One region of the Pseudomonas sp. 14P5.3.2 genome, then DNA from elsewhere that is predicted to be linked to it. Evidence: predicted binding sites of a transcription regulator. Region 1 holds the regulator's gene; each other region holds the start of a gene.
The links. The regulator FliA, encoded in region 1, starts transcription of late flagellar genes. The targets are predictions, from matches to a motif close to CTAAAGTTTNNNNNNNNNNNGCCGNTAA.

Region 1 (10,749 bases):
CTTTCGCGTTTCGGCCGCCTCGCAGTCCCAGGGCTGCACGTGCTGGCCTACCAGGAAATTCCGGACAACAAGCAAGTGACCATCGTTGCGACAGTAGGGCCCAACGGCTGAGGTAGTGGTTTATGCAAGTTAAGCGTTTTTTCGCCGCCGATATGCGTCAGGCCATGAAGCTGGTTCGTGATGAGCTGGGCGCTGATGCCGCCATCATTGGCAACCGCCGCATTGCCGGCGGCGTCGAGCTGACGGCGGCGCTGGATTACAAATTGTCGGCGCTGGCGCCACGGGTTCCGAACATGGAACTCGAGGACGAGCTGCGCAAGACCCAGTCGCGCATCGTTACCGCCCAGGCCGAACTGAGCCTGCGTGGCGAAGCCGACGGCAACACCAATCGCCAGTTGTTCGCCGGGCTGCCGTTGACGGCAGGCCTGCCGCTGACCGCTGCCGAACCGTTGAGCGAACCGACTTACGCCGCCCCGGCGCGTCCGGCGCCGGCGCCTGCCCAGTCGTCCGCCGGCATCGATCCGCGTGCGCTGGATTCGATGCGTTTCGAATTGAACAGTCTGCGTGAGCTGATGGAAGTGCAGCTCGGCACCCTGGCCTGGAATCAGCTGCAAGGCAGCCGTCCGGCACAAGCCAATCTGTATCGCCGTCTGCAACGTATCGGTCTGTCCGGACCGTTGTCGCGCGACCTGTTGGCGATGATCACCGACATCGAAGAACCGCGTCAGGCCTGGCGCATGCTGCTCGCGCACCTGGCGCGAATGATTGCCGTGCCAGAAGTCGAGCCGCTGGAAGAGGGCGGGGTGATTGCCATGGTCGGCCCGGCCGGCATGGGCAAGACCACCACCCTGGCCAAACTCGCGGCGCGTTACGTGCTCAAGTACGGCGCGCAGAATGTCGCGCTGGTCAGCATGGACAGTTTCCGTATCGGCGCCCAGGAACAACTCAAGACCCTGGGGCGGATTCTCAATGTGCCGGTTACGCACGTCGATCCGGGCCAGTCGCTGGTGCAGGCACTCGACCCGCTGCTGCGCAAACGCGTGGTGCTGATCGATACCGCCGGCCTGCAGGCCAGCGATCCGGCACTGCGCATGCAGCTGGAAAGTCTGGCCGGGCGTGGCATCCGTTCAAAAAATTATCTGGTGCTGGCAACCACCAGCCAGAAACAGGTTCTAACCGCCGCTTATCACAGTTACAAGCGTTGCGGGCTTGCCGGCTGCATCCTGACTAAACTGGATGAGACGGCCAGCCTTGGCGAAGTGTTGAGCCTGGCGATCAGTCATGAACTGCCGGTCGCCTACCTGACCGACGGCCCACGGATTCCGGATGATCTGCATCTGCCGCGCCGTCATCAATTGGTCAGCCGCGCCGTCAGCGTGCAAATGCAGGAAGAACCCAGCGAAGAAGCCATGGCTGACATGTTCGCTGATATCTACCACAGCCCGACCAAGCAGGTTGGCTGAGGTAATGAACAGTTTTTGTACCTACATCGATGGTCTGCCATGCATTGTTCCGGTTGAGAACGCGCAGCCAGTAATGTGGCCTCCGTCTATGCAAGACAAGGTAAAGAAATAACATGGGCAGCATGCATCCCGTACAGGTGATCGCGGTGACCGGCGGCAAAGGTGGCGTCGGCAAGACTAACGTGTCAGTGAACTTGTCTCTGGCGCTGGCAGAGCTTGGCCGTCGGGTCATGCTGCTGGACGCCGATCTGGGGCTGGCGAACGTCGACGTTCTGCTGGGACTGACCCCCAAACGCACTTTGGCCGATGTCATCGAAGGCCGCTGTGAGCTGCGCGACGTGCTGTTGCAGGGCCCCGGCGGGATCCGCATCGTGCCGGCCGCTTCCGGCACCCAGAGCATGGTGCACCTGAGCCCGGCACAACACGCCGGTCTGATTCAGGCCTTCAGCGACATCGGCGACAACCTCGATGTGCTGGTGATCGACACCGCTGCGGGTATTGGTGACTCGGTAGTCAGTTTTGTCCGCGCCGCGCAGGAAGTGTTGCTGGTGGTCTGCGACGAGCCGACCTCGATCACCGACGCCTACGCGCTGATCAAACTGCTCAACCGCGACTACGGCATGAACCGCTTCCGCGTGCTGGCCAACATGGCGCAGAGCCCGCAGGAAGGGCGCAACCTGTTCGCCAAGTTGACCAAGGTCACGGATCGCTTCCTCGACGTCGCCTTACAATACGTCGGCGCGGTGCCGTACGACGAAAGCGTGCGCAAGGCAGTGCAGAAGCAGCGAGCGGTCTATGAAGCCTTCCCGCGTTCCAAGTGCGCGCTGGCGTTCAAGGCGATCGCGCAGAAGGTCGATACCTGGCCGCTGCCTGCCAACCCGCGTGGCCACCTGGAGTTTTTCGTCGAGCGCCTCGTGCAGCAAACGGCAGGGCCTGTGCTATGACCGCCAGCGGTATGAACTACTACAAGAAGTCGGCACGTGACGCGCAGTACGAGTTGATCGAGCGTTACGCGCCACTGGTCAAGCGCATTGCCTATCACCTGCTGGCGCGCTTGCCGGCGAGTGTGCAGGTTGAAGACCTGATTCAGGCCGGGATGATCGGCCTGCTCGAAGTCTCGACCAAATACGACGCCAGCAAAGGCGCCAGTTTCGAAACGTACGCGGGCATCCGGATCCGCGGCGCGATGCTCGACGAAGTACGCAAAGGGGATTGGGCACCGCGCTCGGTTCACCGCAACACCCGTATGGTCAGTGACGCAATTCGCGCAATTGAAGCTAAAACCGGCCGTGACGCTAAAGATCACGAGGTTGCGGCCGAACTCCAATTGAGTCTCGACGATTACTACGGGATTTTGAATGACACCCTGGGCAGCCGGCTGTTCAGTTTCGACGACCTGTTGCAGGACGGCGAACACGAAGGGCTGCACGAGGATGGCGCCAGTGCTCATCTTGAGCCGTCACGCGATCTGGAAGATGAACGCTTCCAGGCGGCGCTGGCGGACGCGATTGCCAATTTGCCGGAGCGTGAGCGACTGGTGTTGGCGCTGTACTACGACGAAGAGCTGAACCTCAAGGAGATCGGTGAAGTCCTTGGCGTCAGTGAATCGCGGGTCAGCCAGTTACACAGCCAGTGCGCGGCCCGTTTGCGGGGGCGTTTGGGGGAGTGGCGAGCGCGCTGAAGGCAGTGTGGGGACACTGCGAACGAGGCTGGTGCGGTGATGAACGGCACCGGTCTTGCTCTGTTGTGCTCCAGACAGTCTTCGAGTGCTGCGCCGATTGATTGAAGTGGCGCGTCCAGGTGCTGGGCGCGTTTAAGACTGCTTGGAGGTCGAATTGAACAAAGACATGAAAATCCTCATCGTTGATGACTTCTCAACGATGCGGCGGATCATCAAGAACCTGCTGCGGGATCTTGGGTTCACCAACACCGTCGAGGCCGACGATGGCACTACCGCCATTCCGGTGCTCAACAGCGGCAGCATCGACTTTCTGGTAACGGACTGGAACATGCCGGGCATGACCGGTATCGACTTGCTGCGCCACGTGCGTGCCGATGAAAAACTCAAGCATCTGCCCGTGCTGATGGTGACCGCTGAAGCCAAGCGCGAGCAAATCATCGAGGCTGCTCAGGCTGGTGTGAACGGCTATGTGGTCAAACCTTTCACGGCTCAGGCGTTGAAAGACAAAATCGAGAAGATTTTCGAACGCATCGGCTGATGAACGCGCGGGGGAGCTATGGAGCATAACGAATCTTCACAGGGCGATTTCGAGTCGACCCTGAAAAAACACGCGGTCGAACTGGTCGAAAGCCTTGAAAAAGGCAGGTTCGGCGACGCTGTGCAACTGATCCATGAGCTCAATCAGACCCGTGACCGCGGCCTGTATCAGGAAGTGGGCAAGCTCACACGCGAACTGCACAGTGCGATCGTCAACTTCCATATCGATCCGCACATGCCGCAGGCCGAGGAAGTGTCGCAAATCACCGACGCCACCGAACGCTTGGGCTATGTGGTCAAGCTGACCGAAGCCGCGGCCAACCGCACCATGGATCTGGTGGAAAGCGCCACGCCGGTGGTCAATGGCCTGGCTGAAGAAGCTCAGGCCTTGAGCACCGATTGGGGGCGCTTCATGCGTCGCGAAGTCGGGGCTGAAGAGTTCCGCGAACTGGCGCGCCGGGTCGACGGTTTTCTGTCACGCAGCAGCACGGACAACCGTGCGGTGTCGAGCAACCTGAACGACATCCTGCTGGCTCAGGATTACCAGGACCTCACCGGTCAGGTGATCAAGCGTGTGACCCAGTTGGTCACCGAAGTCGAAAGCAATTTGCTCAAACTCGTACTCATGGCCAGTCAGGTGGACCGCTTTGCGGGCATCGAACACGACCGTGCTGCGATGCTTGCAGAAAAAGATCCACAAAAACATCTCTCGCAGGGTGAAGGTCCGCAGATTCATGCCGATAAACGAGAAGACGTTGTGTCCGGTCAGGACGATGTGGACGATTTGTTATCCAGCCTTGGATTTTGAGTTTAGGTTTTTAGACCTGTAGGAGCACCCCATTAATGAGCTTCGGCGCCGATGAAGAGATCCTTCAGGATTTCCTGGTTGAGGCCGGCGAGATTCTTGAGCAACTGTCCGAGCAACTGGTCGAGCTGGAAAGCCGCCCGGATGACGCAGATCTGCTCAACGCAATTTTTCGCGGTTTCCACACTGTAAAAGGGGGCGCCGGCTTCCTTCAGCTCAATGAGCTGGTGGAGTGCTGTCACATCGCCGAAAACGTGTTCGACATCCTGCGCAAGGGTGAGCGTCGCGTTGATGCAGAACTGATGGACGTGGTGCTTGAAGCACTGGACGCGGTGAACAGCATGTTCAGCGAAGTCCGTGAACGTGCACCGATCACTGCTGCAACCCCGGAACTGCTGGCCGCGCTGGCGCGTCTGGCCGAACCGCAATCGGCGGACGAAGCCCCGGCTTCGCCAGTGGCCGAGATGATCGAAGAGCTGGTTGTCGAAGGCGATTCCGGCGACATCACCGATAACGAATTTGAACAGCTGCTGGATTCGCTGAACGCCGTCAAGGCTGAAGCCGAAGCCCCGGCCGCTGCTGCACCTGCGCCAACTGCCGATACGGCAGCGAGCGATGAAATTACCGACGCTGAATTCGAGTCGTTGCTCGATCAGTTGCACGGCAAGGGCCAGTTCGCGCCAGACGCCGTGGCACCGACAGCGGCCGCTCCGGCGGCACCGGCTGCCGGTGACAGCTCGGACATCACCGACGACGAATTCGAAGCACTGCTCGATCAGTTGCATGGCAAGGGCAATTTTGCCGTGGAAGCGCTGGAGTCGGCGATCGCCTCGGCACCGGCTGCGCCAGCCGCTCCGGTGGCTGCGGCTGCCGGCAGTGATCTGATCAGCGATCACGAATTCGAATCGCTGCTCGACGAGTTGCACGGCAAAGGCAAGTTCACCGATGTTGGCGCCGCTGCTGCTGGCACCGCGTCGACAGTCGCTGCGCCAGCTGCCAAGGCGGCTGCTGCTCCGGCCGCCGCGCCGAAAGCTGCGCCCAAGCCTGAGCCAAAAACTGAAACGCCAAAACCGGCAGCCGCTGCTGCTCCGGCCCCGGCCCGCGCCGCCGCTGCTCCGCCACCAGAAAAACCGGCCAGCGAAGCCGAAACCACTGTTCGTGTCGATACCGCGCGTCTCGACGAAATCATGAACATGGTCGGCGAACTGGTACTGGTGCGTAACCGTCTGGTGCGCCTGGGCCTCAACAGCGGCGACGAAGCCATGTCCAAGGCCGTGTCGAACCTCGACGTGGTCACGGCTGACTTGCAGACCGCAGTGATGAAGACCCGGATGCAGCCGATCAAGAAGGTCTTCGGGCGCTTCCCGCGTCTGGTTCGCGACCTCGCGCGTCAGCTGAAGAAAGAGATCAACCTGGAACTGGTGGGTGAAGAAACCGACCTCGACAAAAACCTTGTCGAGGCCCTGGCCGACCCGCTGGTCCACTTGGTGCGCAACGCGGTCGACCACGGCATCGAGTCACCGGAAGAACGTGAAGCTTCGGGCAAGGCCCGCGGCGGTCGCGTGGTGTTGGCGGCCGAGCAGGAAGGCGACCACATCCTGTTGTCGATCTCCGATGACGGCAAGGGCATGGACCCGAACGTGTTGCGTTCGATCGCGGTAAAACGCGGTGTGATGGACAAGGACGCGGCCGATCGCCTGAGTGATACCGAGTGCTACAACCTGATCTTCGCCCCGGGCTTCTCGACCAAGACCGAGATTTCCGACGTGTCCGGCCGCGGTGTCGGCATGGACGTGGTGAAGACCAAGATTTCCCAGCTCAACGGTTCGATCAACATCTACTCGACCAAGGGCCAGGGCTCGAAGATCGTCATCAAGGTGCCGCTGACGCTTGCGATCATGCCGACCCTGATGGTCATGCTCGGCAATCAGGCGTTTGCGTTCCCGTTGGTCAACGTCAACGAAATCTTCCACCTCGACCTGTCGACCACCAACGTGGTGGATGGCCAGGAAGTGGTGATCGTGCGGGACAAGGCGCTGCCATTGTTCTACCTCAAGCGCTGGCTGGTCAGCTCCGCCGCTCACGAAGAGCAGCGTGAAGGCCATGTGGTGATCCTTTCGGTGGGCACTCAGCGGATCGGCTTCGTCGTCGATCAACTGGTCGGCCAGGAAGAAGTGGTCATCAAGCCATTGGGCAAAATGCTCCAGGGCACTCCGGGCATGTCCGGCGCCACCATTACCGGTGACGGCCGCATCGCTCTGATCCTCGATGTTCCAAGCATGCTCAAGCGTTACGCCGCACGGCGTATTTGAATCCGGGGCAGCGGGGCGACGACGTCCCGCTGCGCCTAATGGAGTGTTTATGGCAGTCAAAGTCCTGGTGGTGGACGATTCGGGTTTTTTCCGCCGCCGCGTCTCGGAAATTCTTTCAGCGGATCCGAGCATCCAGGTGGTCGGCACGGCCACCAACGGTAAAGAGGCGATCGATCAGGCCCTGGCCCTCAAGCCGGACGTGATCACCATGGACTACGAGATGCCGATGATGGATGGCATCACGGCGGTGCGGCACATCATGCAGCGCTGCCCGACTCCGGTGTTGATGTTCTCCTCGCTGACGCACGAAGGCGCCCGGGTCACCCTGGATGCACTGGACGCCGGCGCGGTGGATTTCCTGCCGAAGAATTTCGAAGACATCTCGCGCAATCCCGAGAAGGTCAAGCAACTGCTGTGCGAGAAGGTTCACAGCATCTCGCGCAGTAATCGTCGTTTCAGTGCCTACAGTGCGCCGGCTCCGGCCGCTGCACCGACGCCTGCACCCGCCCCGGCGCCAGCGGCTTCGAGTTTCAGCAGCCACAGCGCTGCTGCTCCGACGCGTCCGTCCCCGGCTCCAGCACCTGCTCGCGCGCCGGCGGCCAGCGCTGCGTCGCCGGCACCGAAACGCAAAGCCTACAAACTGGTGGCCATCGGTACTTCGACCGGTGGCCCGGTTGCCCTGCAACGGGTGCTGACTCAGTTGCCGGCGAACTTCCCGGCGCCGATCGTGCTGATCCAGCACATGCCGGCGGCGTTCACCAAGGCGTTTGCCGAGCGTCTCGACAAGCTGTGCCGCATCAGCGTCAAGGAAGCCGAGGATGGCGACATCCTGCGTCCGGGCCTGGCGCTGCTGGCGCCGGGTGGCAAGCAGATGATGATCGACGGCCGTGGTGCGGTGAAAATCCTCCCGGGCGACGAGCGTCTGAATTACAAGCCGTGCGTGGACATCACCTTCGGTTCTGCGGCCAAGTCCTACGGTGACAAAGTTCTGGCGGTGGTCCTCACCGGCATGGGCGCCGATGGCCGCGAAGGCGCGCGTCTGCTCAAGCAGGGCGGCAGCTCGGTATGGGCGCAAGACGAAGCCAGTTGCGTGATCTACGGCATGCCGATGGCCATCGTCAAAGCTGATCTGGCTGACGCGGTCTACGGCCTGGACGACATCGGCAAGCACATCGTCGAGGCGTGTATCTGATGGATGTTCTAAGCCTTATCGGGATCATCATGGCGTTCGTCGCCATCATCGGCGGCAACTACCTTGAAGGCGGTCACCTCGGCGCGCTGGCCAACGGCCCGGCGGCGCTGATCGTCCTCGGTGGCACCATCGGTGCCGCGCTGCTGCAATCGCCGATGAGCGCCTTCAAGCGCGCCATGCAGATTCTCGCCTGGATCCTGTTCCCGCCACGGGTCGACCTGGCCGGCGGTATCGACCGGGTGGTCAACTGGAGCCTCACTGCGCGCAAGGAAGGCCTGCTGGGTCTGGAAGGCGTGGCCGATGCCGAACCGGACAACTACTCGCGCAAGGGCCTGCAACTGCTGGTCGATGGCGCCGAACCGGAAGCGATCCGCAGCATTCTCGAAGTGGATTTCTACACCCAGGAAGCGCGCGACATCGAGGCTGCCAAAGTCTTCGAAAGCATGGGCGGCTACGCGCCGACCATCGGCATCATCGGTGCGGTAATGGGCCTGATTCATGTGATGGGCAACCTCGCTGATCCGACGCAATTGGGCAGCGGTATTGCCGTGGCCTTCGTCGCGACCATCTACGGTGTGGCCAGTGCCAACCTGGTGTTGCTGCCGGTGGCGGCCAAGCTCAAGTCAATCGCGTTGCGGCAGTCGCGTTATCGCGAAATGTTGTTGGAAGGTATTTTGTCGATCGCCGAAGGTGAAAACCCTCGCTCTATCGAGCTGAAGCTTCAGGGCTTCATGGATTGATGGGGGTAATGGACTATGGCTCGCCGCAGGCATCAGGAAGAACACGTTAATCACGAGCGCTGGCTCGTGTCCTACGCGGATTTCATCACGCTGCTGTTCGCGTTCTTCGTGGTGATGTACTCGATCTCGTCGATCAACGAAGGCAAGTACAAGGTCATTTCCGAAGCGCTGATCGGGGTTTTCACTGACTCCGACCGCTCGCTAAAACCGATCCCGATCGGTGAGGAACGACCGAAAACCGTGACCCCGGCCAAGCCGTTGGTCAAGGACAGCGAGCAGGTTGACGCCGGTATCGCCGGTGCCAGCGATCCGCTGAAAAGCATTGCCGATGACATCAGTGCCGCGTTCGGCGACTTGATCGCCTCCAACCAGATGACCGTGCGCGGCAACGAGTTGTGGGTCGAGATCGAACTCAATTCCAGCCTGTTGTTCGGCAGCGGCGACGCGATGCCGAGCGATATCGCCTTCAACATCATCGACAAGGTTGCAGCGATCCTCAAACCGTTCGACAACCCGATCCATGTCGAAGGCTTCACCGACGATCAGCCGATCCGCACCGCGCAGTACCCGACCAACTGGGAACTGTCCTCGGCGCGTTCGGCGAGCATCGTGCGCATGCTCGCGATGCAGGGTGTGAACCCTGGTCGTCTGGCCTCGGTGGGTTATGGTGAGTTTCAGCCGGTGGCCAACAATGCCACCGCCGAAGGCCGGGCGAAAAACCGTCGCGTGGTGCTGGTGGTGTCGCGCAACCTCGATGTGCGCCGCAGTCTGACCGGTACCGGAACCGCCAATGCGCAACCGGACGCGGCATTGAAGCGCGCTGGCACACAAACTGCACCGACCCCGGTCAAGACGCCGGGACGCGAGAGTGCCGTCAATTCTCCGTCACCCGCATTAATACGCTGAGCTATGTCTCGGTCGAGCATCTCGGCCGGGAGGAACGAACCGAATGAGAGTCTGGGCAGTCGCCAATCAAAAGGGTGGTGTCGGTAAAACCACATCTTCCATCGCTTTAGCCGGATTGCTGGCGGAGGCGGGCAAGCGCGTGGTTGTGGTCGATCTCGACCCGCACGGCTCGATGACCAGCTATTTCGGCTACGACCCCGACAGCCTGGAACACAGCAACTACGACCTGTTTCTGCACAAGGGCAGCGTGCCGCAAGGCTTGCCCGGACAGTTGCTGCTGTCGACCAGCGACGAACGTATTTCCCTGTTGCCGTCGAGTACCGCACTCGCCACCCTTGAGCGCCAGTCGCCGGGGCAGAGTGGTTTGGGCCTGGTGATCGCCAAGAGTCTGGCGCAGCTGTGGCAGGACTTCGATTACGCGATCATCGACAGCCCGCCCTTGCTCGGCGTGCTGATGGTCAACGCCCTGGCCGCGAGCCAGCAACTGGTGATCCCGGTGCAGACCGAGCACCTGGCCGTCAAAGGCCTGGAACGCATGGTCAACACCCTGGCGATGATCAACCGCTCGCGCAAACAGGCGCTGCCGTTCAGCATCGTGCCGACCCTGTTCGACCGCCGCACGCAGGCGTCGCTGGGCACCTTGCGCGTGCTGCGCGACAAGTTTCCGGAAGAGATCTGGCAGGGTTACATCCCGGTCGATACCCGTCTGCGCGACGCCAGCCGGGCCGGTGTCACACCTTCGCAATTCGACGGCAAGAGTCGCGGCGTGCTGGCTTACCGCGCGCTGCTCAAGCATCTGCTGGCGCAACAACTTGTTCCGCAGGTGGCTTGAGCATGAACCGGCCGATCAAACTGACGTCGCGCCCGCAACTGGCGTTGCAGTCCTATCTGGACAGCTTGCTGCAGGAGATTCCTGACGAGTTGCCGCCAGTGGAAGTGCAGGTCGAGGTGCCGGTCGAGGTGGTCGAAAGCGCTGCGGCGCTGGATGAATTCCAGGCGGCGGTGCTTGAAGAGCAGGCGCGTGATGCGCAGAAAACCACCAAACCTGCCGCCCCGGTTGCCGCGCCTGCCGCCGCGCCGATCGCCAAGGCGCCAGTGGCGTTGATCGAAGAA
Region 2 (10,749 bases), on a different contig from region 1:
GATAGCGCAATTGCACCGGCAAAGTCTGCGGCAGGATTGCCAGCAGCTTGTCGGTGTCCTGCAGGCGGAACACACCGGACAGGCGCAGATCAGCCACCTGCGGCGTGCACGTCACGAAGCCCTGACGATAACGTCCGACTTCATTGAGGAAATCGCCCAGGCGCATGTTGCGGGTCACAATCAAACCATCGACCCAGGCGCCCACGTCCATATCCAGTGGAGGTGCAGGGCGCACCTGATGGTGATCGATCAGAAAGGTCTGCCCGGCGAGAGCCTCAACTGAAGCTCCGCCGTTGTGGATGGCGACGCGCCCGGAGCTGACGCTCAGTCGCGTGCAATCGTTTTCCTGGCGCAGGATGAAGCGGGCATTGGCCGGCTCATAAGTGCCATGGCGACTTTGCACGCGAAGCGGCCGGCTGAACGCCGCGCCTTCATCATTACTCCCGCAAGTGACGATGATTTCGCCACGGGTGAGTTTGATCAGCCGCTGCTGCGCGGTGTAATCCAGATCCACGGCGCTGGCCGTGTTCAGCTCGATCCGCGTGCCGTCGGGCAACTGGAAGCCGCGACGCTCGCCGGTCGCCGTAGCGTAATCAGCGCGCCACTGCTGCCACACGGAGGTGTCCTTGGCCAGCCACGCGGCGGAACCCATCAGCACCGCGCCGGACAGCAGCTTCAAGGCCTGCCGCCGCCCCAGCCCCTGCGCACTGTTTTCCAGGGTATTGAACGCCACCTGTGCGCCGGGCACGGCGCGCAGGTTATGGCTCAGTTCGGCCTGCAGCGACTGCACGCGCTGCCAGGCCAGTTCATGCTCGTGATGTTCGGCGCGCCACGCTTCGCATTGGCGACTCAGGCGCGCATTGCCATGGTTGTTGCGCAGCCGCAGCAGCCAGTGAATGGCTTGTTTGACCACCTGTTGCGGCGGTTCGGCGCGTCGCCCGGTCGAGAGGTTATCCACAGGCATCAGCTGTCGTACCGCAACACGTAGCAGTGATACAGCGCATCGGCGACGTAACGCTCCACCGAACGCAGAGACAAGCCCAGCTGTTCGGCGATCTGCTTGTGCGTCAAACCTTCGCACTGCGCCAGCAGAAATGCCTGACGGACTTTCGGCCGCAAGCCTTCAAGCATGCGCGCGATGCTTTCGAGCAACTCGATCACCAACGCGCGGGCTTCGGCGCTCGGGGTTTCGGCTTCGGGCAAGTGGGCGATGGTTTCGAGATAGGCGCGTTCGATTTCTTCACGACGCCAATGGTCGATCACCAGGCCGCGAGCGATGGTGCGTAAAAATGCGCGGGGCGCCTTGAGCTCCAGGCGTTCGGTACGTTGTAGCAGGCGTACGAAGGTGTCCTGAGCCAGATCCGCCGCATCTGCGGCATTGCCCAGCCGTGCTCGCAGCCAGGCGTTGAGCCAGCCGTGATGACTACTGTAAAGCGCCTGCACTGCAAACTCAGGTGAGGACATGAACGCGACAGCCCGAACGTCACAAATGATAATTAGTCGCATTTTTATCAAGGGCGGTGAATTTTGCAACCTCCGCTCGGATAACCAGCATAAAAAACTTTTTAGCGAACGCTCTGGCACGCCGTTCGGCGGGAATCTGTCAGAAATGCCGTGCATTTCCCACACAACCCTAAGATTTCTGCGAACCGTGCCGACAGACTGGTGAGACATGCGTGCACCAAAGTAGAGCGGCCATCAGAACGCTGCCTGCGCTGTACATGGAATGTTGCATCCCGGAACGCATCCCCACTTTTGCATAAGAAGTCCCATGAAATGAATCTCAAGTTCAGCCATAAAATCCTGTTGGCCGCCTCGGGCGTCGTGGTCCTGGCTTTCGCTTTGTTCACCCTCTACAACGACTATCTGCAGCGCAACACCATTCGCCAGAACCTCCAGTCGTCTGTGCAGCAGGCCGGCGATCTGACCGCCAGCAGCGTGCAGAACTGGATGAGCGGGCGAATTCTGGTGCTGGAAAACCTCGCGCAGAACGTTGCCCATCAGGGCAAGGACGCCGACTTCCCGGGGCTGGTCGATCAACCGGCCTTCACCTCGAACTTCCAGTTCACCTACGTCGGTCAGGCCAACGGTGTGTTCACCCAGCGCCCTGACGCGAAGATGCCCGACGGTTACGACCCGCGTCAGCGTCCTTGGTACAAGCAAGCCGTTGCTGCCGACAAAACCATGCTGACCCCGCCGTACATGGCCGCGGTCGGTGGTCTGGTGGTGACCATCGCCATGCCGGTGAAAAAGAATGGCGAGCTGCTGGGGGTGGTCGGTGGTGACCTGAGCCTGGAAACCCTGGTGAAGATCATCAACTCGGTGGACTTCGGTGGCCTCGGCCACGCATTCCTGGTCAGCGGTGACGGTCAAGTGATCGTCAGCCCGGACAAAGACCAGGTGATGAAGAACCTCAAGGACATCTACCCGAATTCCGGCGTGCGCATCGAGAAGGGCAACCAGAACGTGGTGCTCAACGGCCAGGAACGCATTCTGTCGTTCACTCCGGTCAGCGACTTGCCGAATGCCGATTGGTACATCGGTCTGTCGATCGATCGCGACAAGGCCTACGCCGCCCTCAGCCAGTTCCGTACTTCGGCGCTGATCGCGATGTTCGTCGCGGTCGCTGCGATTGCGCTGCTGCTGAGCCTGCTGATCAACGTCCTGATGCGTCCACTGACCACCATGGGCCGTGCGATGCGGGACATCGCCCAAGGCGAAGGTGACTTGACCCGTCGTCTGGTCGTGGAAGGCAAGGATGAGTTCGCTGAACTGGGCAGTTCGTTCAACCAGTTCGTCGAACGCATTCACGCGTCGATTTCCGAAGTGTCCTCGGCCACGCGTCACGTGCACGACCTGTCGCAACGCGTGATGGCCTCGTCCAACGCCTCGATCATCGGTTCCGACGAACAAAGCGCGCGCACCAACAGCGTGGCCGCCGCGATCAACCAGTTGGGCGCCGCCACTCAGGAAATCGCGCGCAACGCCGCCGATGCTTCGCAGCACGCCAGCGGCGCCAGCGAGCAGGCCGATGACGGTCGTCAGGTGGTCGAGCAGACCATTCAGGCGATGACCGAGCTGTCGCAGAAGATCAGCCTGTCGTGCACGCAGATCGAAACACTCAACGCCAGCACTGACAACATCGGCCACATTCTCGATGTGATCAAAGGCATCTCGCAGCAGACCAACCTGCTGGCGCTCAACGCGGCCATCGAAGCGGCACGTGCCGGTGAAGCCGGACGCGGTTTTGCGGTGGTGGCGGACGAAGTGCGCAACCTCGCCCATCGCACCCAGGAGTCGGCGGAAGAGATCCACAAGATGATCACCTCCTTGCAGGTCGGTTCCCGTGAAGCGGTGACCACCATGAACGCCAGTCAGGCGTCCAGCGAAGAGAGCGTTGAAGTGGCTAACCAGGCCGGTCTGCGCCTGGTCAGCGTGACCCAGCGCATCGGCGAAATCGATGGCATGAACCAGTCGGTGGCCGCTGCAACCGAAGAGCAGACCGCCGTGGTGGAAACCCTCAACGTCGACGTCAACCAGATCAACCTGCTGAACCAGCAGAGCGTGGCCAACCTCAATGAAACATTGAAGGATTGTGATGCGTTGTCGCAGCAGGCCAACCGCCTGAAGCAGCTGGTGGACAGCTTCAAGATCTGATCCGCAGATTGAAGACCGCGTTATCGTTCTTCGCGAGCAAGCCCGCTCCCATAGGTTGGCCGTGTTCCTCTTGAAGGAATGCGATCAAAATGTGGGAGCGGGCTTGCTCGCGAAGGCGGTAGCTCAATCACCGCAGAACTGAAGCCTTATACAAACAGCTTCAACACATTCCCCATCGCATCATCGGCAAACCCCTGCACGAAATCCTTGAACCCCGGCAGTGCTTCCTCCCCACCTGAAGCCGGCTCGGCAATGATCGTCCAGGTCGCCCGCGACTTCCCTGCGCCCAACGATTCCACATTCATCGCCGCCCACAGATTGGCCACACCCAAGGTGTTGTAGATCGTGGTCCAGGTCATGGCCCGTGCCTGCTCATCGCGGGAGTTGAGTTGCTCGACCACCACGTTGCCGTCCTTGAAGAATTTCTTGCGCAGCGAGGACACGCCTTCGCCGGTCATTTCGATGTGCGACAGCGCCGGGATGAAGCGGTCGAAGCCAGCGAAATTGCCGACCACCGCCCAGACCTGCGCGGCGTCCGCCGGCACTTCCACCGAAGAGATGACATGGCAGCCGTGAGGGTTTTTGATCAGGGTGTCCGGTTGCAGAGTGCTCATAGTATTGCTCCTTTTTTGGATGAATCAGATGAAGTTGATTTCTTTCAGGTAATCGCAGCCGCGACGCAGCAGCGCCGGGGATTTTTCCGGGTAGTGCGCGCCCATCTGTTGCACGCCGGCTTCGGCGTTGGCGTGGCCGATCAGGGAGATGTCGCCAATGTCCTCCTCGAAGCCGTTGAGGTAGAAACCGAGCACGCCAAACAGCGCGTTGTCGGTGTCGACCCGGCCCAGTTGCTGCTGCCAGTCGGCGACGCTGACCAGCGAGAATTCACTGCCGGTTTCGCGGAACGAGGCGACGTAGGCATCCCAACTCAGCGGTTCGGGGTTGTGCAGGTTGAACACAGCGCGCTCGGTCGAATAACGGCTGGCGTGGAAGGCGATGAAACGCGCTAGAAAGTCCACCGGCATCAGGTCGAAATTCAGCGCGAAGGCCGGCACCTGACCGAGCTGGATCGAGCCTTTGAGCATCAGCATCAAGCGGTTTTTGTGCGGCTGGCAGACGCCGCTCAGGCTGTTGAAACTGATGTTGCCGGGGCGATACAGGTTGACCCACACCCCCCGCTCGCGCGCCCGCTCGAGGACGCGTTCGCCGACCCACTTCGACAGGTTGTAGCCGTTGCGGATGTAGATCGGCGGGGTCGGCGCGGCGGGCAATTCGAGCACTCGGCCTTCGCTATCGACGGTGCTTGAAGCGGACAGCGTCGAGACAAAGTTGAAGACCTTTTTGCTGCGTCCTTCACACAGGCGCAGCAGCTCGAAAATCGGCTCGACGTTATCCGCTGCCAGCGACTCGTAATCGAGCACGTGGTTGACGTTGGCGGCGTTGTGCACCAGTGCGCCGAACTCGCGATCGAGGCGCTGATAATCGTCGTCGGTCAGGCCCAGTTGCGGGCGGGTGAGGTCTGCCGAATAGATCCGCACCCGACTCAGATCCAGGTGCTCGAGACGGTTCTCGCGCAATGCCTGAGCAAAACGCTGCGCCGCCGTTTGCCCGCCACCATCACGCACCAGACACGCCACCTCGCTGGCGCCCCAACCGAGCAGTGCTTCGACGATGTGCACGCCGACAAAACTGTTGGCGCCGGTGACGATCACCTTGTGCACATCACCCAGGCGACTGATCGGCAGCGGCTCGATGTTCAGCGGGCGCTCGGCGTCGGCCATGGCCTGGGCGCTGAGCACCGCGCTGTCGTCGGTACCGCGCACCAGCGTCGCGAGTTTGCTGATGGTCGGCAGTTCGATGAAGCGGTTGATCGAGATGCTGCGCCCGAACTCCTCACGCAAGCGCAGCAACATCCGCGACAGCAGAATCGAATGTCCACCGAGATTGAAGAAGCTTTCGTCGGTGGAAATATCGCTGCTCGGCAGCTCCAGCAGTTCCGCCCAGATCTCCAGCAGCAGCGCTTCGTCGGCGTTTGCCGGCAGGCATTTCGGGCCGCCGTCCTGCACACTCACCGGCAGCTCCAGCAATGCCTTACGGTCGACCTTGCCGTTGCTGGCGAATGGCATCTGCGCCAGTTCAGTCCACGCCACCGGTTGCATGTAGTCCGGCAGAAACTGCTGGGCATGCGCCTTCAACAGATCGCGGGCAGCGTCCGATTGCGGCTGGGCGAGGAACGCCAGAATCCGCCGCTGACTGTCGATCACCACCGCCACCTGACGGTACAACTGGCTCTCGCGCAGGCAGCGCTCGATCTCTTCCGGCTCGACCCGGAAACCGCGGATCTTCACCTGATTGTCGCGCCGTCCGCACAGCTCGATGCCGTGCTCGCCCCACTTGGCCATGTCGCCGCTGCGGTACGCGCGCAACGCTTGGCCGTGTGGCAGTTGCAAGGTGAGATAGCGCTCGGCGGTCTGCTGCGGGTTGTTCAGATAACCGAGGCAGACGCCGGGGCCGACGATGAACAATTCGCCGACGGTGTTTTCCGGCACCGGTTGCAAGTCGTCATCGAGAATCAGCACCTGACTGTTGGCAATCGGTGCGCCGAGGGTGCGGTTGCTGTCACCCGGTTGGAGCTGGCGAGCGGTAATCAGCACCGTCGCCTCGGTGGGGCCGTAGAGGTTGTGCAGCTTGCCCTGCCGGGTCAGTTGCTCGATGACGAAAGGCTCGCAGACGTCGCCACCGGTCATCACCTCCACGCCTTGCAGTTGCTCCAGCGGCAGGATGCTCAGCAGCGCCGGCGGCAGGAACGCGTGGGTCAGTTGTCGGCGGCGGATCAGCGCCACCAGTTGCAGTGGATCGCGGCGTTGGGTGTCGTCGGGCACCACCAGTTCGGCGCCCTGCAGCAGACTCGGGAAGATATCGATCAGCGATGAGTCGAAGCTCAGCGAAGAGAACTGCAAGACCCGACTCTCGGCGCGCAACTGCACGTAATCGGCGTACCACGCCGTGAAGTGCGCGAGGTTCGCCTGGCTCAGCAGCACGCCCTTCGGATGCCCGGTGGTGCCCGAGGTGTAGAGCGCCATGCATGGCGCTTCAAGCGTCGGTCGCTGACGCATCAACGGCAGGTCGAGATCGGCGTCGGCACTGTCGATACGACTGACATCCAGCCCGGGCATCGACTCACCGAGCGGGTGCTCGCCGTCGTGCAGCAACAACACCGCCCCGGCGTTTTGCAGGATGTATTGCTGGCGCTGCAACGGATGGCTCGGCTCCAGCGGCAGATACACCGCGCCACTGCCGAGCACCGCCAGAATCGAGGCGAACAGCGCCGGGCTTTTCGGCTGGCAGATACCCACGATCCACGGCTGCGGATGCTGTTCGAGCAGCGGTTGCAGACGTTGCTGGATCGCACGGCTGTGGGCGTGCAACTGGCGGTAGCTGAGCGACTGCTCGGCCAGATGCAGCGCCGGTCGCTCGGCGTGTTCGATCAGGCTCTGTTGCAGGCGCTCGATCAACGGTGTCTGCGCCTGTTGCAACAATGCCGGATGCGCCGTGGCGTTGAGGCGATGGACGTAAGCCAGGCTGTCGAGAAACGACAGGTCTTCCACCTGCTCGAAGTCCGGCGCCGTGGCCGGCGATGCCTGCTGGAAGTACCCGGCATCGCGGGAGAAGCGGCTGACCAGCAGCGCGACTTCGTCGACCAACTGCGTCAGCACTCGCTGGCGCAGTGCCTGACCGTTGCCGGACGGCTCCTCGCCAATCGGCACGCGGCTGATCAGTGACGAGCCGATGAAACACAGCAGGTCGAGTGTCGGCAAACCACCAATGCTTTGCCTTCCGATACCCAGGCGCAGATGCAGGTGGGGGATTGCACAGCGATCGCCGGCGCCGATGAAGCCATCGTCGATGATCAGATCCACTGTCGATTGCGCGGCGCCGCTGCGCATCAATGAGTGACCGTGTTGTTCGAGTTCCTGTGCCAGGTCGGTCATGGCCTGGCTGGCGCCAATCAGCAAAATGTCGAGACGTCTCATGTCGGCCTCCTCATCACACCAGATAGTCACGCAGGGCGTGCTGCACGCAGGGCGTGTCGAGCAGCGAGCTGTTGTGGAAAAAACGCACGATGTTGCCCACCAGCGGATGGTGGCGATTGATCGGGAAGGCCAGCCCGGCCATTTCGTCCTTGAGCGAGCGGCGGATCACATCACTGACCGGCAAGGCGTCGATCAGGCGCAGATCGAAGGACTTCTGGATGTCATTGGTCAGGTAATGGCCGATGAACACCGGCAGGATCTGCGCGATGGTTTCCCGGTCCGCGTCATTGGCGCTATGCCAATAGATGCGCACCATGCGCGCCCAGAAGCTGGAGTGCCGGCCCTCGTCGAGCAAGTGATCGGCCATCAGGCCTTTGATCGACGGCTTGACCGTGTCGTCCCGGGCGAACGCGGCGACATCGCCGGTCACGGTGTTTTCGGCGATGGCCACGCAGATCAGTTCTACCGCGCTGCGCAGGTGCTCGGGCGCCAGGGCCACAGCGGCGGGAATCGCCCGGCTCAGTTCGATTTCAGTGGGCAGTTCGATCGGCTCGATGCCGGTCATGGCCACGGTCTGCTGCATGAAATCCATCGCCACCAGTGCGTGATAATCCTCGTCCACCACCACGGTCATCGCGTCGTAGCGACAGGCGAACGGGAAGGGTACGGCGAAGCGATTCTTGGCGATGGCGCGGGCGGTCTGGTCGACGATTTCGGTCTCGAAAATCACCACGTCGTTGATGAACTTGTACAGCGTCTGCACCAACGCAAAATCACGCTGCTGCGGGCACTCGCGCAGGAAGGTTTCGCTGAGCACCAGGGGCTGGCGGCTCAGCGGATAGATCAGGCGTTCATCGTCTTCCAGAACACGCCGTGGCCGGGTGCGGATGGTGGCGCGGGTTTCCCAGGCGTCGGCGAAGGATTGATAGTCGGCGGCGTTCATTGGGCCACCTCCGCCAAAGGTTCACGCATGCTCAGACGCAGGCCGTCCCACAGGGCGATGCGGCTTTCCACGGCCGCGATGGCGCTGGCGTAGACCTCGGCTTCACGCTGCGGATCGCCGTCGACCAGGCGCTCGAGCAATTGCTCGGCGGCCGGACCGTGATCCTCGGAGTCGACCTCGATGTGGCGCTCCAGGTAATAGCGAAAGGTTGGTGCCTGTTCGATGCCGATCCCCCAGTCATCGAGGATGCGCTGGAACATTGGCGGGATCACGCTCTCGCGACCATGCAGGAACGCGGCGGCGACGCTGTGGCCCGGTGCATGCAGCGCGGTGTTTAGCGTCTCGCGGACAAATTTCGCCGCTGCCGGATCAACCTCAACGCTTTGCAGAGCGACGTCGTAACTCACGCCTTCCTGCTGCAGCGCGACAAACCGTTCGACCGCCGTGGTGCTCGCACCGACTTCGCGCATGGCGTCCAGGTACAGCTCGAAATGGCTGTAATGGCCGTGAGCGGGACGATCATCCGACTCTTCGCCGAGCACTATTTCGTTGATCAGCCGCGCAGCATGCGGATCGCGTGGCGGCAGCCATGGCAGGCGGGTGCAGGTCAGTTCCTGCTGCAGGCGCTTGGTCAGCGACATGAAATCCCACACGGCGAAGACGTGAGACTCCATGAACCGGCGCAGTACCGATAACGAATCGATTTCGGTAAAGATCGGGTGAACGCTCAATTGAGCTTTTTTCAGGGCGAGTTGTTCTTTAGTTGGCATCATGGCGAACCTCGGTGTTATTGGAATAGAGGGAGTTGCTCGTTCAGTGCATCAACGCGGACTTGATAAATTTGAAATGTTTTCTATTGGCGAGTGCGGGCCTCATTCGGATTAATGAAAGTTTGCAAAGTGCATGAAAGGCTCTCGGCCATGCGTTGGCGACTATTTGCCAAAGCTATTGGCTGACTGCGGAGCCGTGCCGTGTTTGCGGGTTGAACCCGCTCGGCGAGGAAAAGCTAATACATCGTCAAATAACTTAACAAGTTTATTTTTAATTATTTTTAGTTGTGTGTTTTTCAAGTATGAGTTGGCCCGGTAAAACTTTTGATTTCAGTTTTACTTGGGCGTAGTTGCTCCTTTCGGCAAATAATGGCCAAAATTGAAGACAAGAGTGAATGCCTCACTCAAAGCAACTTTCCGATGCAAAGATTGAAGTGATGTATAGGAATGAAAGTTGGCCGGAAACGGCGCCGTAACTTCCTTTTATCCCGTGGCAAGGCTCCTTCCGTAGGTTCCTGGTGCGGGGACTGCGCCGGCGGTGCGGAGCGTCGCCCGTTCTTCATGGGTTGGCCGTTAAAGAGTGCGGGTAAATTGGCAGGACGGCTATGACCGATTCGTCCGCAGCGAGCTGCAATGCCGGGCATATGGGCGCTGGGAGGTTAGAGCGAACAGGCCGATCCGCCAGCAGATTTGCGGCGGAGCGCAGAGAGGATTTGTAAGCGGGTTATTCGCCGGTCAGGCGTGAAGAGCAGAGACCGGCAGAAAGGGAATCAGCGTACGGCCTTGCGGTTTTGTCCGGCAGGGCTGGCGAGGTAACGGGTGATCACGTCGACGCCACGGTTGAGGTGTTGCGTGAGCAGCTTCACCGATAGCTCGACATCGCGCTCGATCACCGCGTGGAGCATGGCGCGGTGATCTTCCTGGGACAACTTGCCCAGGCCCATGGCTTCAAGGTTGAAACGCAGAAAGCGCTCCTCCTCGTTGAGGCCGTCTTCGACCAGTCGCAGCAGCCGCTGATTCGGGGCCTTGCTGTACAAGGCCATGTGGAACAGGCGATTGAGCCGACCGATTTCGCCGTAGTCGTGCTGGGTCTCGAGCTCTTCGATATAGCTGGCGGCGCGTGCGTGATCGGCGCTGGTCAGCAGCGGGATCGATTGGCGCATGGCTTCGGATTCGAGCAGGATCCGCAACTCGTAGGTTTCGGTGGCGTCGCCTTGAATCAGCGGGGCAACCACAGCGCCCTTGTGGGTGGTGACACTCAGCAGCTCCTGGGCCTCCAGCTGACGCAGAGCCTCGCGCACCGGCATGCGGCTGACCCCGAACAGGTCGGCCAGGTCCTGCTGACGCA
Region 3 (10,749 bases), on a different contig from region 1:
GCTGTATATAAGGCGGAGTTTGAGCTTGGTACTTATAAGTGTCAAACCTAAGTTATTGAATAATAAATGAAATTAAATCTGAATAAGAATGTTTGTGTTCCGCGTCTAGCGCCTAAGCAGTTGATTTACGGGCATAAAAAAACCGGACATAAGTCCGGTTCTTCGAAATTGGGGTAATTACGCCGCTGTAAATTCTACCGGATACGGGATCGCGGCCTGGGCGGTTTGCAGTTTGGTCAGGGTTTCGCGGACCACTTCCTTGGCCAGGCAGGCACATTTGCCGCATTGGCTGGCGACGCCGGTGGCCTGGCGGACTTCTTTATAGCTGCAGCAACCTTCATAGATCGCTTCGCGGATCTGTCCGTCGGTGACGCCAGTGCAGAGACAAACATACATAAGTGAGAACCGTCGCTGGTTGTGACTCAATTGCGATGGATCTTAATGTTAACGAGAATGATTGTCAAAGTGCTTTCTGAACGCTTTATGAACGAATCGGCGATGACTGACGAACGGTGCTTAATGGCGATTTGCCTGGCCCCGAAAATGCGGCCCGGTTATCCGCTTTGGGCAAAAAACCGTTAAGGACAGGCGAAAAACGCAGTGTATGATGGTCGGCCCTTGCGAAGAGGGTTCGTGTCACAGGGCTGTCGCCTGAGGGTGGCAGGCTGGCCCGGACCCTGAACTTCAAAGTTATTCACCAGGAGATATCCATGAGCGTACTCGTAGGCAAACAAGCCCCTGATTTCACCGTACCGGCCGTACTCGGCAATGGCGAGATCGTTGACAGCTTCACCCTGTCCTCGGCCATCAAAGGCAAATACGGCCTGGTGTTCTTCTACCCACTGGACTTCACCTTCGTCTGCCCGTCCGAGCTGATCGCTCTGGACAACCGCATGGCTGACTTCAAGGCACGCAACGTAGAAGTGATCGCTGTGTCGATCGACTCGCACTTCACCCACAACGCCTGGCGCAACACCCCGGTGAACAATGGCGGCATCGGCCAGGTGAAATACACCATGGCTGCCGACATGAAGCACGACATCGCCAAGGCCTACGACGTTGAGTCCGAAGGCGGCGTGGCTTTCCGTGGCGCGTTCCTGATCGACGACAAGGGCGTTGTCCGCTCGCAGATCATCAACGACCTGCCGCTGGGCCGTAACATGGAAGAGCTGATCCGTCTGGTCGACGCTCTGCAATTCCACGAAGAGCACGGCGAAGTCTGCCCTGCCAACTGGAAAAAAGGCGACAAAGGCATGAACGCTTCGCCAGAAGGCGTTGCGGCTTACCTGACCGAGAACGCTGCTGCCCTGTAAGGCACAACGTCGAGGTACAAAAAAACCGGCCCACGTGGCCGGTTTTTTCATGTACGGGATTTGTCCGACGAGGATCAGTCGTCGAAGTCTTCCCAGCCGCCCATCTGTTTCCAGCGGTTGACGATGCCGCAGAACAGCTCGGCGGTCTTCTCGGTGTCGTAACGCGCCGAATGCGCTTCACGGCCGTCGAAGTCGATGTCGGCTGCCTGACAGGCCTTGGCCAGTACGGTTTGACCGTAAGCCAGACCGGCCAGCGTCGCGGTATCGAAGCTGGAGAACGGGTGAAACGGGTTGCGCTTCATGTCCAGACGCGCAACCGCAGCATTCAGGAAGCCAAGGTCGAAGCTGCTGTTATGGCCGACCAGAATCGCGCGCTTGCAGCCATTGGCCTTCAGCGCCTTGCGCACGCCACGGAAGATGTCGGTCAGCGCGGTTTCTTCGCTGACCGCCATGCGCAGCGGGTGATCGAGCTTGATCCCGGTGAACTCCAGCGCCGCCGCTTCGATGTTGGCGCCTTCGAACGGCTCGACGCGGAAGAAGTAGGTGTGATCCGGGTAGACGAAACCCTTTTCATCCATGGCGATGGTGGTCGCGGCAATCTCCAGCAGAGCGTCGGTGGCCGAATTGAAGCCACCGGTCTCTACGTCGACGACAACCGGCAGGTAACCGCGAAAACGTGCTGCCATTGGATGACGGGAACCGCCGCCGCCACCTTGACCGTCCAGTTCGTCGTCGAAATGGTCTTCACTCACGCGTGTTCCTCCAGCAGGCGCCAGCGCAGCTTTTCACCGGCGCGCAGCGGGATAACGGTCAGCTCGCCAAATGGCAGGCTGGTCGGGGCGGTCCATTCTTCGCGAACCAGGGTGATGCGATCGGTGTTGGCCGGCAGACCGTAGAAGCGTGGGCCGTTGAGGCTGGCGAACGCTTCGAGCTTGTCCAGCGCGTTGCGCTGTTCGAAAGCTTCGGCATACAGCTCGATGGCGGCGTATGCGGTGTAGCAGCCGGCGCAGCCGCAGGCGGCTTCCTTGGCGTGCTGGGCGTGCGGCGCCGAGTCGGTACCGAGGAAGAACTTCGCGCTGCCGCTGGTGGCGGCATCGAGCAGGGCTTCCTGATGGGTATTACGCTTGAGGATCGGCAGGCAATAGAAGTGCGGCCGAATCCCGCCCACCAACATGTGGTTGCGGTTGTACAGCAGGTGATGCGCGGTGATGGTCGCGCCGACGTTGGCCGAAGCCTCGTTGACGAACTGCACGGCGTCGCCGGTGGTGATGTGTTCGAACACCACTTTGAGCGTCGGGAAACGCTCGACGACACGGCGCATGTGCTCATCGATGAAAATCTTTTCGCGATCGAAGACGTCGACATCGCCACGGGTGACTTCGCCGTGGATCAGCAGCGGCATGCCGACTTCGGCCATGGCTTCCAGCGCCGGGAAGATCTTGTCGATGCTGGTCACCCCGGAATCGGAGTTGGTAGTGGCGCCGGCCGGGTACAATTTGGCAGCGTGCACGAAACCGCTGGCCTTGGCCTGACGAATTTCTTCGGGCTGGGTGCGGTCGGTGAGGTACAGCACCATCAGCGGTTCGAAACGACTGCCGGCCGGGCGGGCAGCGAGAATCCGCTGGCGATAGCCATCGGCTTCAGCGGCGTTGCGCACCGGTGGTACCAGGTTGGGCATGATGATGGCGCGGCCAAAGGTGCGCGCTACATCGGCAACGGTATTGGTCAACACGGCACCATCGCGAAGATGAATGTGCCAGTCGTCGGGACGCAGCAGGGTCAGGCGGTCGGACATGAGGGGATTCCAGGCGGGTCAAACTGAGGGGAATGCTACCGGAAAAGACTCTTGCAGGCACTCGCTATCAAGTTTTGCCGGAACCTTCCGATATCCCGTAGGTATGCCGTAAACATAGTGTGAATCGGTCTTTGTGTTACAGAAGCCAATGGAGCCTCCCGTGCGCCAGCGATATTTAGCCTTGCTCAGTGTGTTTGCCAGCCTCCCCGCGATGGCGCTCACCTACCAGACTCGTCTGGAGAACATTGAGTGGACGGTCGAGGGCGACAAGTTCGAGTGCCGCCTGACCCAGCCGATCACCGATTTCGGCTCGGGCCAGTTCGTGCGCAAGGCCGGCGAACAGGCGATATTCCGCCTCAATGCCTATAACGCCATGCTCGGCGGCGGTTCAGCGACGTTGCTTGCGGCGGCCGCGCCATGGCAACCGGGGCGCAACGACATCTACCTGGGCAGCGTCAGGATCGGCACCGGTAACGTGCTGTTCAACAGTTCGCAATCCCAGGCCGGCGGGCTGATCAGCGGTTTGCTGGACGGTCGCAGCCCGGTGGTGCGACGTGCGTCCGGCGATGGCCGGGTTTCGGAAGTGCGCCTGCTGCCGGTCAAGTTCAGCAAGGCCTTCAACGATTACCAGACGTGTGTGGCGAAATTGCTGCCGCAGAATTTCGACCAGATCAAACAATCGCAGATCGGTTTCCCGGGGGAAGGTACCGACCTGGACGCCGCCGCTCGGGCCAAGCTGCAAGTGATGCTCGAGTACATGAAGGCCGATCCGTCGGTCAATCACATCGAACTCGACGGCCACTCGGACAACAGCGGCAACCGTCTTACCAACCGAGAGCTGTCGCGCCGTCGCGCGCTGGCGGTGGTCGATTTCTTCAAGGCCAACGGCATCGCCGAATCGCAGATCACCGTGCGTTTCCATGGCGAGCAATATCCTTTGGTGCCGAACACCAATGCCACCAACCGGGCGAAGAATCGCCGGGTCAGCGTGAAGCTGGCACGGGTAGCACCGACCACCGCGCCAGCGCCGCAAGCCAGCGCGCCTGCCAACGCTGCGGCGACTTCCTGACCCGCCGGTCATCGTCGCGCTCTCGACAGATTCTGTCGCTTTGTCGTCTTAAGCTGTCGCGCCTCTGTAAATTATCGTATTTGAGCGGTAGACTCCTCGGCTTTCCGTAGAACCCCGTGGAGTGATGGCATGGCGGACGTAAACAAGGTCGTTCTGGCGTATTCCGGCGGCCTGGACACTTCGGTGATCCTCAAGTGGCTGCAGGATACTTATAACTGTGAAGTGGTGACCTTCACTGCTGACCTGGGTCAGGGCGAAGAGGTCGAGCCGGCTCGCGCCAAGGCTCAGGCCATGGGCGTCAAAGAAATCTACATCGACGACCTGCGCGAAGAGTTCGTGCGTGACTTCGTGTTCCCGATGTTCCGCGCCAACACCGTTTACGAAGGCGAGTACCTGCTGGGTACCTCCATCGCACGTCCGCTGATCGCCAAACGTCTGATCGAAATCGCCAACGAAACCGGCGCCGACGCCATTTCCCATGGCGCTACCGGCAAGGGCAACGACCAGGTGCGTTTCGAACTGGGTGCCTACGCGCTCAAGCCAGGCGTGAAAGTCATTGCTCCATGGCGTGAGTGGGACCTGCTGTCCCGCGAGAAGCTGATGGACTACGCCGAGAAGCACGCGATCCCGATCGAGCGTCACGGCAAGAAGAAATCTCCGTACTCGATGGACGCCAACCTGCTGCACATCTCCTATGAAGGCGGCGTGCTGGAAGACACCTGGACCGAGCACGAAGAAGACATGTGGCGCTGGACCGTCTCCCCGGAGAACGCTCCTGACACCCCGCAATACCTGGAACTGACCTACCGCAACGGCGACATCGTTGCCCTGGACGGCGTCGAAATGACTCCGGCCACCGTATTGGCAACGCTGAACAAAATCGGCGGTGCTCACGGTATCGGTCGTCTGGACATCGTTGAAAACCGTTACGTGGGCATGAAGTCCCGTGGCTGCTACGAAACCCCGGGCGGCACCATCATGCTGCGCGCTCACCGCGCCATCGAATCGATCACCCTGGACCGCGAAGTCGCTCACCTCAAAGACGAGCTGATGCCGAAATACGCCAGCCTGATCTACACCGGCTACTGGTGGAGCCCGGAGCGTCTGATGCTGCAACAGATGATCGACGCTTCCCAAGTCAACGTGAACGGCGTGGTTCGCCTGAAGCTGTACAAAGGCAACGTGATCGTGACCGGTCGCAAGTCCGACGATTCGCTGTTCGACGCCAATATCGCGACCTTCGAAGAAGACGGCGGCGCTTACAACCAGGCCGACGCGGCGGGCTTCATCAAGCTCAACGCGCTGCGCATGCGCATTGCTGCCAACAAGGGCCGCAAGCTGTTCTAAGCGTCGCGGGCCTGTAAAGAAGTGGCGGCTTGTCCCAGTGACAAAGCCGCCATTTTTTTTTGTGGTTGTCTGACGTTAACCCGCAACATATGTTGTTACGGTCAATTCCAGCATTTTCTTGAATGTCCACTTCAGGCATCTACTCTGTGTCTCATTCCCCCCTCAGCACCGTAGTACTTTGCGTGCTCACGTTATAAGCAACGAAAAGTTTGGCGCCTCCGTTTTTTTTCGCTTGTTTGACAAGGCTGAGGGTAATTTGCTTGAGCAGAGCGTCAGACGCTGAGTCGGTCAAAAATACCACTGCCTTGGCCGATTGCTTGCCAAGCTGAGGAAAGTGTTCGGCCAGCGCATTGAACGCCTGTGTGCTGTTCAGCGGACGTACATCGATGGCGCGCAACGTGCCCATGGATTTGGGCAGTTGGATGGTGTGCTCAATCCACGCTCGCTCCGGGCAGGATTCGTCAACGCCGCGTTCAGGTAGCGTCCACTCCTGACCGCCTGGTGCTCCGCGTGCCGGGGACGAACAGGGGATATTCTCCGTCTGCTTCAACTCATCAAAGACTTTTAGAAAACTGTCGTCCTTGTCGAAGTCCGAGGGCGCATACAATGAACGGTAGTTGAAGTTCAGCGTTAAAAAAAACAGCAACAGCAAGTAAAACGGGAAGCTGATCAGGAACCAGATATAGACTTCTCTTTCATCGTTATCAAGAAAAGGCAGGGAGATGGCCGCCGACGATTCGGAAATAAATGCAAATATTGCAATTACCGTCATGGGGTTGGTGATTTTTTTTCTGATTTTTATCATGGTGTTTGCTCATTAAGTGTGTTTTTCCAATGTGTTTATTGAATGATTTCATGTGGGTGAAGTTTTGCGTCTGATGCTCTTTTTTATATTAAATAAAATTCGTTGGGTAGAAGTATCTTGTTTCAGACGTTGATTGTTTAAAGTGTGTAGTGGCGTTCTTGCTGTTGTTTTTACAATCGATTGTCAGCCTGAAGCTGTCCGGCCTCAGCAGTGCGCTGTCATGCAACAACAGCAATTTTTGCAGTCTCTTCTTGCGCGAGAGGCTCTGGATCAGTGAGCCGGCTTGGGTTGCAGTGCGTAGTATTTTTCACGTCCAAGGCGTGGTCAGAGAAACGGCCGGGGCTTGCCAATATCACCAGCGGCGGTTTTTTGTAGGAATAGTCTTTTTTTGATGTAGGGAATGTCTTTGGCTGTGAGTGTGACGGAACTCTCTTGTGCCATGTCGGAAGTGACTAGGCTATTGTGCGGGTTCTAAAAATTCGAACAGCGAAACTGGACTTGCCCATGAATAAAGTGCTGATCGTGGATGATCACCCCGTCATTCGTCTTGCTGTGCGTATGCTGATGGAACGTCATGGCTACGAAGTTATTGCCGAAACAGATAATGGTGTGGATGCATTGCAACTTGCGCGTGAACAAATGCCGGATATCGTTATTCTGGATATTGGAATACCGAAGCTCGATGGTCTGGAAGTTATTGCCCGTCTGAACTCGACACCGATGCCATTGAAAGTTCTGGTGTTGACCTCTCAGGCACCCGGGCATTTTTCGATGCGCTGCATGCAGTCGGGGGCGGCGGGGTATGTCTGTAAACAACAGGATCTGACAGAGTTGCTCAGTGCGATCAAGGCCGTACTGTCCGGATATAGCTATTTTCCAAACCAGGCCCTGCATACCGTGCGAACCAGCCTCGGTAATGCCAGTGAGGCCGATATGGTAGACCGCCTTTCCGGGCGGGAAATGATGGTGTTGCAGCAATTGGCGCGGGGCAAGACCAACAAGGAAATCGCCGACGGCATGTTTCTCAGCAACAAGACGGTCAGCACTTACAAGACCCGTTTGTTATTGAAGCTCAATGCTCGGTCGCTGGTGGACCTGATTGAGCTGGCGCAACGCAACGGGCTGGTCTGATGGTCATGTTTGCTGACGGATCATGGACCGCTCGGTATCGGATTCCCGGAAAGTAAAAAGCCTCCGGTTCGGGAGGCTTTCAAGTATCAGAGATCAAAATCGTAATCGGCCAATTGCTTTTGCAGTCGGCGCTCCTCAAGCAGGTTATCGATGGTGCGACGCTTGCTCAGATTGGTCTTGGCGACCTCGACGACAGGTTCGGCGTCGTCGGTTTCCACAGCTGTGAAATCGTCATCTACATCCAGTTGTTCTTTGGTGTCAGTCATAAGGTGAACTCCAGGCTAAGACTGCCTTTGGCGCTCCTTATATCGATATTCCTGCTGCGGGTAAAAAAGATTTTTTCAATCGACGAATCAATTATTCCAATAGCCAGTCAATCGTCCGAGGTTTTGTGTTTGTACTCGCACAAATCTTCGATCCGGCAGCTGCCACAGCGTGGCTTGCGCGCCAGACACACATAGCGACCATGCAGAATCAGCCAGTGGTGAGAGTCGAGCAGGTAATCTTTCGGCACAAACTTCATCAACTTCTTTTCCACCTCGACCACATTTTTGCCCGGGGCAATGCCGGTGCGGTTGCTCACGCGAAAAATGTGCGTGTCGACCGCCATGGTCAACTGACGAAAAGCGGTATTGAGCACTACGTTGGCCGTTTTGCGGCCAACGCCGGGCAGCGCTTCCAGTTCTTCGCGCGTCTGCGGGACTTCGCCATTGTGCCGTTCGACCAGCATGCGACAGGTCTCGATCACGTTTTTCGCTTTGCTGTTATAAAGGCCGATGGTCTTGATGTATTCGGACAGCCCTTCGACGCCCAGCGCGTGGATCGCCGCAGGGGTATTGGCCACCGGAAACAGTTTGGCCGTGGCCTTGTTGACGCCAACGTCGGTAGATTGCGCCGAGAGGATTACCGCAATCAACAACTCGAACGGCGAGGAATAGGCCAGCTCGGTCTTCGGCTCGGGGTTGTCTTCATGAAGTCTGCGGAAGATTTCCAGACGTTTTGCGGCATTCATGGATGATGTGTTTCCTTGGAGAGAGCGTTCGAGCGGGTCCAGGCCTGGCGGGCAGCGAGCAGGAGTCCGAGCAAAATGAAGGCGCCGGGAGCCAGGGTGAGCAGGTGCAGCCCGTCGCTGAACAGAACCAGTCCTTGCCAGTGCTCGGACTGAACGCGGCCGATGTGCCCCTGACCGAACAGTTCACGCAGTACGGCCAGCGCCAGTAGCAGCGCGCTCGACAGGCCAAAAAACTTCAGGCGCTGGGCAAGCGCCTGACGAAAGAATCCATTGTATTCCAGCACCACGCATTGCAAGGCGATCAACCCGCCATAGATCCCGAGTGACTGTTGCCACTGCAACGCCCAGCGCTGCGCGAGGATATTGGTACAACTGGTCAGAGTGGCGGCCAGCAGCAGACTGGCCAGCAATAGGCTGTTGCCAGATAACCGCAAGCGCAGTGGGGCGATGCACACGCTGTAAATCCCCACAACGGCACTCGACATCAACAGCATGCCCAGCGCGCCAGCCAGTGTCGCGCTGGTGCCAAGCAGCAGCATCAGCGTCAAAGTGTTCGTCAGATTCGTCGGCCGGTTCATGATCCGGTCCCCAGCAAGATTGCCCGGTGCTCGTCAAAGTAGCGCAGAGCGTCATGGATGGCATTGAGAGTGGCGCGGGATGTGATGGTGGCGCCCGCCAGTTGATCGAACTGTCCCTGATCCTTTTTCAGTGCCCAGCCAGCGTCGTCAGGTGCGTTGCGCGACTTGCCGGTAAACGTCGCCAGCCACTGGTTCGGCCAGTCGCCGATGAGTCCGCCGAGCGCCGGTGTTTCGTTTTGCCGCAGGGTTTTTACTCCCAGCAGTCTGCCGTTGGCATCGATGGCGATCAGCAGTTCGATAACTCCGGCGTAGCCCTCGGTCTGGGTGCGCAACAACACTGCCACTGGCTGACCGGATTTGCTTGCGCGGTAACCTGCCAGCAGCGTGCTGTGGCTCAACGTTGTATCAGTCAGCGCCAGCGGCTGCTCCAGCGGCTGATTGTCGTAGGCATCGGCCGCGAGCACATCCAGCAATTTGCGGCTGTCGAGCAGGCGTTGCTCGCTGGCAATCTGCGGCGCACTGGCGCGCTGCACGACATAGGTCAAACCGAGACCGGCGCCGGCCAGCAGCACAAGGGTCACGACCGTAGCCGCGCGGTTCATGATTGCACCTGCGTCTGGCGGGCAGCGGCAAAACGCTCCAGAGCCGGTACACCGAGATTCATCAGCAACACGGCAAACGCGACACCGTCCGGGTAGCCGCCCCAGGTGCGGATCAGGTAGGTCAGCAAGCCGACACCCACCCCGAACAGCAGCCGGGCCAGCGGACTTTTGGCGCCGGACACCGGTTCGGTAATGATGAAAAACGCACCGAGCATGGTCGCGCCGCTCAGCAGATGAAACAGCGGTGAGCCGTGGGAATCGGAACCCGAGCCGTTCCAGCAGAGCAGGCTGACGACAAACAGGCTGGCGAGCATGCCGACCGGCGCTTGCCAGGCAATCACTCGGCGCTGCAACAGCCACAGCCCGCCAGCGAGAAACGCCAGATTGATCCACTCCGCACCGCGTCCACCGAAGCGGCCGAACGCCGGGTTGGCCGCGAACAGCTCATCCAGGGTCAGGCTTTTGTTGATGCGCAGATTGTCCAGCGCGGTGGCCTGCACCCAGGCGTCCGGCGCCTGGCCCAGATTCAAGACTTGCGCAAAAGCGGCCTGCAGATTCATGCCATGCGCCGGCCAGTGGGTCATCGGTTGCGGGAACAGCAGCATTGTCAGGGCGAAACCGAGCATGGCCGGGTTGAACGGATTCTTGCCGATGCCACCGTATAAATGCTTGCCGAACAGCAGGCCCGAAGCTACGGCCGTAACGGTCAGCCACCACGGGCAATAAGGTGGCAGGGCGGCGGCCAGCAATGTTGCGCTGACCAGTGCGCTGCCATCGCTGAGCGTCGGTTGCAAAGGTTGTCGGCGCAGGCGGGTGACACCGGCCTCGACCAGCAGTGCGCTGCTCGCCGCCAGGATCAGATTGATCAACACCCCCCAGCCGTAAAACCAGAACAGTGCCAGCAGCCCCGGCAGCGTGGCCAGCAGCACCCGCTTCATCGCCTGTTGCAGGCGATCATCCGGTGCCTCACGGGGCGACATGATCTTGCACCTGACGCTCGGCCACCTGCAGGCGGGCGCGGGCCTTGTCGAGGGCTTCGCTCGGCGTGTCGGCGCGGCGTTCGAGTTTGTTCAGGTCGGCGCGGGCGTAGGCCAGTT

Region 2: a site for FliA is predicted at 1,634-1,661, ahead of AC27VU_RS28275 (methyl-accepting chemotaxis protein). Genes of this name have one in related genera too.
Region 3: a site for FliA is predicted at 3,175-3,202, ahead of AC27VU_RS27235 (flagellar protein MotY). Genes of this name have one in related genera too.

The regions. Positions count from the first base shown of each region.
Region 1 is NZ_JBYOKU010000021.1:80,060-90,808, forward strand. Features, by position in the region: gene flhA (flagellar biosynthesis protein FlhA) at 1-111, shown strand, start outside; gene flhF (flagellar biosynthesis GTPase FlhF) at 123-1,463, shown strand; gene fleN (flagellar synthesis regulator FleN) at 1,577-2,407, shown strand; gene fliA (RNA polymerase sigma factor FliA) at 2,404-3,144, shown strand; gene AC27VU_RS17990 (chemotaxis response regulator CheY) at 3,311-3,682, shown strand; gene AC27VU_RS17995 (protein phosphatase CheZ) at 3,701-4,489, shown strand; gene AC27VU_RS18000 (chemotaxis protein CheA) at 4,525-6,798, shown strand; gene AC27VU_RS18005 (protein-glutamate methylesterase/protein-glutamine glutaminase) at 6,848-7,990, shown strand; gene AC27VU_RS18010 (flagellar motor protein) at 7,990-8,730, shown strand; gene motD (flagellar motor protein MotD) at 8,746-9,636, shown strand; gene AC27VU_RS18020 (ParA family protein) at 9,680-10,468, shown strand; gene AC27VU_RS18025 (CheW domain-containing protein) at 10,471-10,749, shown strand, end outside.
Region 2 is NZ_JBYOKU010000060.1:3,938-14,686, forward strand. Features, by position in the region: gene AC27VU_RS28265 (FecR domain-containing protein) at 1-964, opposite strand, end outside; gene AC27VU_RS28270 (sigma-70 family RNA polymerase sigma factor) at 964-1,464, opposite strand; gene AC27VU_RS28275 (methyl-accepting chemotaxis protein) at 1,777-3,657, shown strand; gene AC27VU_RS28280 (SRPBCC family protein) at 3,804-4,271, opposite strand; gene AC27VU_RS28285 (amino acid adenylation domain-containing protein) at 4,296-7,688, opposite strand; gene AC27VU_RS28290 (diiron oxygenase) at 7,702-8,631, opposite strand; gene AC27VU_RS28295 (DUF3050 domain-containing protein) at 8,628-9,404, opposite strand; gene AC27VU_RS28300 (GntR family transcriptional regulator) at 10,172-10,749, opposite strand, start outside.
Region 3 is NZ_JBYOKU010000053.1:693-11,441, forward strand. Features, by position in the region: gene AC27VU_RS27215 (bacterioferritin-associated ferredoxin) at 178-396, opposite strand; gene AC27VU_RS27220 (peroxiredoxin) at 711-1,313, shown strand; gene rnt (ribonuclease T) at 1,388-2,065, opposite strand; gene pyrC (dihydroorotase) at 2,062-3,108, opposite strand; gene AC27VU_RS27235 (flagellar protein MotY) at 3,269-4,177, shown strand; gene AC27VU_RS27240 (argininosuccinate synthase) at 4,307-5,524, shown strand; gene AC27VU_RS27245 (hypothetical protein) at 5,676-6,329, opposite strand; gene AC27VU_RS27250 (response regulator transcription factor) at 6,834-7,460, shown strand; gene AC27VU_RS27255 (PA3496 family putative envelope integrity protein) at 7,547-7,726, opposite strand; gene nth (endonuclease III) at 7,834-8,472, opposite strand; gene AC27VU_RS27265 (Rnf-Nqr domain containing protein) at 8,469-9,050, opposite strand; gene AC27VU_RS27270 (RnfABCDGE type electron transport complex subunit G) at 9,047-9,652, opposite strand; gene AC27VU_RS27275 (RnfABCDGE type electron transport complex subunit D) at 9,649-10,632, opposite strand; gene AC27VU_RS27280 (RnfABCDGE type electron transport complex subunit B) at 10,619-10,749, opposite strand, start outside.